Regions from separate parts of the Pseudoalteromonas sp. T1lg24 genome, predicted to be linked through region 1. Evidence: riboswitches for the same ligand, from Rfam matches in the RefSeq annotation. Region 1 holds a riboswitch; the other holds the start of a gene.
What was found. Region 1 has a riboswitch for cobalamin ahead of C2M30_RS13850 (hypothetical protein). Riboswitches for the same ligand answer to the same signal wherever they lie in the genome.
Positions count from the first base shown of each region.

Region 2: linked by a shared signal. The riboswitch ahead of C2M30_RS00205 (TonB-dependent receptor domain-containing protein) and the one ahead of C2M30_RS13850 (hypothetical protein) in region 1 are both predicted to bind cobalamin.

Region 1 covers NZ_PQCB01000033.1:340,069-343,493, reverse strand. The annotation lists gene C2M30_RS13860 (dipeptidase) at 1-581, opposite strand, end outside; gene C2M30_RS13855 (lipoate--protein ligase family protein) at 660-1,379, opposite strand; cobalamin riboswitch at 1,512-1,701, shown strand; gene C2M30_RS13850 (hypothetical protein) at 1,886-2,512, shown strand; gene C2M30_RS13845 (cobyrinate a,c-diamide synthase) at 2,502-3,425, shown strand, end outside.
Region 2 covers NZ_PQCB01000001.1:50,913-54,337, reverse strand. The annotation lists gene C2M30_RS00210 (M6 family metalloprotease domain-containing protein) at 1-1,221, opposite strand, end outside; cobalamin riboswitch at 1,422-1,581, shown strand; gene C2M30_RS00205 (TonB-dependent receptor domain-containing protein) at 1,616-3,425, shown strand, end outside.

The DNA.
Region 1 (3,425 bases):
GCATACTTTGGCTGCTGGTAGGTTTTCATAAAGCGCTTTAGTGGTTCCCAGTCTGATTCTTCAGCAAGGTACACCATCAGTTCAATACGATTGTTTAGCGTAACATTATTATCTTTTAGCGCTTTCATGGCATAAAGTGCTGTTGAAATTGCACCTTTGTCGTCTTCGGTACCACGGCCAATTAATTTACCTGGCTCTGAGGTGCTATCAAGTACAAATGGACTTTGCTGCCATTTTGTTGGGTCTGCCGGTTGCACATCGCCATGGGTCACTATGGTTACTTTGTCTTGTTGCTCACCCATGCCAATTAATACGGTGTGCCCAAAATCTTGATAATCAAAACCAAGCTCCGCCGCTTTAATTTTTAATAGCGATTTAAAGCCAATAAAGTCCGGATTTTGCGGTGTATCGATGTCTTTGTTATTAACGGTTGGAAACGACACCATATTGGCTAACGTATGTATTTGCGCATTTTGGTATTCTGCTACGGCGTATTGTGCCAACTCATCGGTTGATGGGCTAACGGATGCAAACGCATGGCTTGCCAGTAACGCGGCGCATGGAAGAAGAGCGAATTTCAAGGGAGCACTCCAAGGTAATTAAAGGTGAAATAAGTCCCAAGTGTAACACCGCTGAAGACTAAAAAAAGGGTTTTACGGTCAGCTCGATTTATGTTTTTGATGATTTATAAAACTGGTAAATATGCGCTGAAATAATTCGTCGATATCGGGTCGCTCTTGGGTGTGTTCAAACAAGCTGGTATGCACATCGGCTATTGCACGATCACCTTGCTGATGATGTTCGTAACATAAATTTACAGGTGAAACTAAGGTTGGCATATTTGCATTTACTAAAATGCAGGCCTGCGCCAGTACAATTTTACCACCGCCTTTTTTTAGTAATACACGCTGGGCTGTGCCGACGATTTTCTTACTTTTAATATTAAGATTGTAATCACCATCGCAATAGCTGCCGGGGGTGGCGTGGGTTTCAACCTTAATTTTAAACTGCTCAAAAAAAGAAGATAAAATAGCGCAAAAGTCTTTGTAGGCGTTTGGAATCGAGTAGGGAATATGTTCTTCTAACACATACATATAAGATACATTAATTACCCCTTCACATTGTGGCACAGGGGCGCCGCCAGTTTTGCGGGCGTATAGTTGCCAACCGGTTTTCTTTAGCTTTGTTTCGAGCGCTTCAGTTTGTTGCCATTTATTACCTGACGGTAAAACCAAAGTTGGCTTATCGCTTTGCCAAAGTAACAGTGCTTGGTCTAAATTGCCGTTTTGCAGTAGGCTAATTAATTCATTTTCTTTTTCAAAAACTGCTTCAACTGAGATTTGCTTGAAACGAAGTACTTTGGCTTTTACTTTTGACATTGCTAATTAAAGATTAACTTTTTGCTTAGCATACCGCAGTTTGTAATTTTTGGCAGTGCCTCGTTATATCAACAAACAAAAAGTTTTAATAAGAATAATGTCTTAGCTTGATTTAACAATGCTAGCTGACATATATTTGCGTTGTAATTAGGTGACTATTGTTTTTTTATAAACAATGTTTAAACGGGAATCCAGTTAAAATCTGGAACTGCCCCCGCAACGGTAACTGTGAGCGACAACCACCACTGTCTGTTTATGATGGGAAGGTGCTGTCAAAGCGATGATCAGGAGTCCGGAGACCGGCCTAGTTCACTCGAGTACTGCGGTGGGCGGTGAGCAACGAGAACACAATCGCTTTTATATCAATTACAGTAATTTGTGGTCGCGACAATGGATCATCTAATTACCTGAATGATATTGTTATTCCTTGCTGTAACAGGCAAAGGCGTGTGCCTTGTATCTTGTCATTTCCTATCGCATCAATTCTAGTATGCGGAAACATTATAATGACAGATCGTTCAAGTTTATTTACCCCAATCAAAGTGCAGCAATTCTCGTTGCTGATTTACGCGTTGTTAGCACTATTGATGATAGCCACCCGCCCGTATCATTTTGCGTCTGCGCTCCATTTGCCAAGTGCCAGTACAGCAATTTTCTTTATTTTAGGTTTGCTGGCGTCTAAGCACCGTACTTTTGCCGTATTTGTGGTACTAAGTGTGTCGATTGATTTAACCAGCAGCTATTATCGCGGTGATTTTGGCGATTGTATTACGCGTTCATACCCATTTTTATTTGTTGGCTACTATGTGCTGTGGTGGGCGGGTCATAAAAGTTTGCAACTAAAGCTTGATGAAACAAAGTGTGTGGTTGCAGCAAAAACGGTAATGGCATTGGTTAACTTATGGCTTGCAAGCTCAATTGCATTTTTAACCTCAAACGCGAGCTATTATTGGTTATCGGGTAAATTTAGCGATATGTCGTTAAGTACTTACTCAGAGCGTGTAGCACAGTATTACGCGCCATATGTTACTAGCCCGTTTGGCTACGTGGCGATTGCGTTGGCATTGTACCTTGCCTGTTATTACTTAAAACCACACACCAGCATTTTAAAAACAACCCATCATGGCCGTTAATTCACCGGTATTTTGCCCAGCACTTGTAATTAGTGCGCCAAATTCGGGGGCGGGCAAAACCACAGTAACCGCCGCCATGGCACGCTATTTTACCAATATGGGCAAAACGGTTCAGGTATTTAAAACTGGGCCCGATTTTATTGATCCCATGATTTTAGAAGCGGCATCAAACCGTCCTGTATATCAATTGGATCTGTGGATGGTGGGTGAAAGTGAATGTCAGCGCATGCTTTACCAAGCGGCTATCGTTGCAGATCTTATTTTGATTGAAGGCGTAATGGGGCTGTTTGATGGCACACCAAATACTGCCGATTTAAGCGACCTATTTGGTATTCCGATTTTGGCGGTGATTGATGGCTCAGCCATGGCACAAAGTTTTGGTGCCTTGGTCCATGGCTTAGTAAATTACCAACCAAGCCTTAACTTTTACGGTGTGATAGCCAATAAGATCGCCGGTCAAGGACATGGCGAAATGGTTTTGCAATCGATAAACGTAAAGGCATTAATACAAGACTATTTTTTACGAAATTCCCATATTAGTTTGCCTGAGCGCCACCTTGGCATTATGCAAGCAGGTGAGTTACAAAATATCGACGTGTATTTAGAACAAGCCGCACAGCAATTTGCTAACTCACACTTTAATCAACTACCCAAAGATGTGGTGTTTTGGCCTTCAAAAGAGGGAGATGATGCAAAGCAATACGCAGATTTTAAGCGTGCTAAACCACTTAAAGGGCAACGTATTTTGGTTGCCAAAGACAATGCGTTTTCGTTTTTGTATCGTGCCAATTTGGCTATGTTGGCAGATTTTGGCGCAGAGCTAAGCTACATTTCGCCATTACAGGATAAAACCTTGCCAGAGGGAGATGCGCTCTATATTCCAGGTGGTTATCCTGAGCTTTATGCGCAGCAA
Region 2 (3,425 bases), on a different contig from region 1:
ATCAGCGTAGGCCGCAGCTAGTTCAATTTCATTTAAATTATCAGCTTGAATTAGGCGAATAAGTTTGTTGTCAGAGTAGCTGTTATCGTTGGCAAAGTAGCCCCAACTATTGAGCTCTGAATTTATATGCCAAATATTTAAACCTTCAGCGTTTAAGTTTAAGTCGTTACCGCTTCTATCACGGTATTGCACAATAAAGTACTCGTCGTATTTATTGGTGGCACTTGTGTCGCTGCGTAAAATAAGCGCATCTTGGTTAGTTGATGTGGCTGAAAGTTGATAGTTGGTATCTGAAGTTGATGCAAACTGTGGCGTCAGCCAGCCAAGCGCAAATTTACTAAATGCACTGTGATCTGAACTGTTATTATCCATCATATCCATGCCACCTGTACCACCACGTGGACCAATGCTGTCGTCGTAATCGTAGTAATCAGGCAGGCCAAGAGCATGGCCGGTCTCATGAATAAGTACAAGCGGCGAAAATGCTTGTCCTTCCGAATAGGCCAGCCATTGCCATGAAATTGTGCTGATGGTTTTACCATCGACGGTAAATGAATTGTCGCCAAAACCTGAGAAAGTACCCCACCAAAGGCTTGCCCATTCGCCAGGAGGGCCAGTCCAAATCACTGCAACGTAATCGATGTCGCCGTCGCCGTCGTTATCGTATTGGCTAAAGTCATGGCCAAGCGCATCATGGTGTTCAATTGCTTCTTTGATGATTTGCTGCTTTACCTGTGCGGCATTTGTGCCATCGTCAAGCGGACGGTTGTACTCGGTTTTATACCAATCAAGCACATTACCTTGAATATCAAGTTTGTTATATGACGAACGCTGGTAAAATGCACGGTGGCTTTCAAACGGGAAACTGCTGGCGTTGCCCTCACCAAATATTTTACTGTTAATTGCGCTTTGAGAGTTGCTTTCATTGTGTAAGTAATCGGGAAATTCAACTAGCAGCACCAACATTTTAGGCGTGCCTAAACTCGGAAAATACCCTTCAAATGGGTTTGCTTCATCTGCTCTATTTTGCATTGTTCGCAGTTGCGGCAAATGCTGTAAACGCTGGTGGTTACCATATGATTTTGCTTGCAAAGCGCGCTGGCTAAGCGTTTTTTCGGCTTTATAGCGTTTTAGCTGCTCTTGGGTGGGCGGTTGTAATGCACTTACGTGTAGTGTCAAAAATGCACTACAGGCAAGCAGTACCTTAGTTAACTGTTTCATAGTTGAATCCGTTACAAATCTATTGTCACTGTGTGAGTAATAAAGTTTACTCCTAAATGACCTTTTATAGAAACAATTACCGCGCAGTAGATGAACTGTTTTTAGCGGTTTAGACTTCTAAAATTGACATTTTCACTTATCCCCTCCACAATACGCGCCTAAATTTATAGCCTATTGGTGCCGTTAAATTTTTGCTCTTTCGCTTTAGTAAAATAGCGGGTCAAACATAACAACGGATAATCGGGAAGTTGGTGCATAAGTCTTTGCCTTATTAAGTCCAACGCTGCCCCCGCAACGGTGATGTATTTTGTATTAAATAAAATGCTCAGCCCGGAGACCGGCCAATTGGTTTCTTAAAACGATTAACATTGTGCGGTGGGCACAAGGGGATAATATGTATCACAAATCTAAGTTAGGTTTGGCGCTTAGCCTTGCCTTGTCTTCTTCATTCGTTGCAGCTAACACAACTGACGCTCAAACACAGCATGATATTGAAACCATTGTTGTTACCGCGAATAAGCTTGAGCAATCAATTGACCAAACTCTGGCAAGCGTGCAAGTTATTGACCGTGCGCAAATTGAGCAATTAAATGTGCGTGATGTGTTAAGTGTATTAGAAACACAAGCGGGCATTCAAGTAAACCGTAATGGTGGGCAAGGGCAAAATGCGAGCCTATTTGTACGTGGCTTAGAATCTCGTTACTCGCTTATTTTAATTGATGGTGTGCGCGTAGGCTCAGCAACCTTAGGTTATAAAAGCTTATCAACTTTGCCATTAAATTCAGTTGAGCGTATTGAAGTAGTAAAAGGCTCTCGCGCAGCACAATATGGTTCTGATGCGTTAGCGGGTGTTATTAATATTATTACGCGTCAATCACAAGGTCACAGTATTGCATTAACAACAGGCTCTAATAGTTATGCGAGCTTAGAAGGCACGTCACGTTTTACTACGGAATACGTGGATATCGCGCTTAATGCAGGTTATGAGCGCACTGAAGGATTTGACGTATTAGAAAACGATGCAACAAACTTTGCAGATCCAGATAAAGACGGTTACGACAACTTAAACCTAGGGCTAAACCTTACTCATAATAATGCGTTGTTAGGTCAATTAGGTTTTATTGCTCAGTATTCAACGGGCGAAGTAGAGTTTGATAATTATTTTGATTATCAAGAGTCTACATTAGATAAAACCGAATATGAAAACTACCATGTAAATGCTAATTGGTTTAAACAGTTAGGTGACTTTAGCCATAAAGTAGATGTTGCGTTTAGCCAAGATCAAGATGATACGTTTGGCACTAAACCAACTAGCCGCTTTGCAACAGAGCGTGTACAGCTAGATTATTTATCGACATATCAGTTATCTGAGCAAATCGACTTTAATGGCGGCTTAAACTGGCATCAAGACAAGATTGATACAACGAGCAGCTATGATGAGAAAAGTCGCAATGCTTATGCTGCATTTGTTGGCGCGTATTACGATGACGGAAACTTTTTAGCTAACGTAGCTGTGCGTCACGATGATTATGATGAAGTTGGATCTGAGCAAACGTATAACATCGCGGGTGGTATTTACCTGCATCAAGACGCAGTACTGCGTGTAAGTCAAAGCTCTGGCTTTAAAGCACCTACGTTCAACGACTTATACTACCCAGGTTCAGGTAACCCAGAGCTTGAAGCTGAGACATCAGTTAACCGTGAGCTTGGCTTACGTATTGATTTTGATAGCTTAAGTGTGGATGTTGCGGCATTTCGTAACGAGCTAACCAATAAAATTGCGTGGGCACCAGCACCAACAGCGGATAACCCATATCGTTGGTCACCATTTAATATTGCTGAAGCACGTTATGAAGGCGCAGAGCTAACCACTAATTTTGCTTTTTACGGTTTTGATAACACGCTTAATGTAAGTTATATCGACGCGCAGAAAGTGGATAACTCACCAACCGCTCTTGAAAAATATAGTGACTTACCATTTGTTGCAAAAGAAAATGTACGTTACAGCATCGCTAAGCAGTGGCAAGATTTAGATATTAATTTAAGTGTTGCGTATCAATCAGAGCAAAAATCGACGCTGATTAATAAAATCCCATCGCGCATTGTGTGGGACTTAGCTGCAAACTACCAAATTCAACAGCAATTAACGGTAAGTGCTCGTATCGAAAACCTATTTGATAAAGAGTACATTCCAAGTCAAGGTT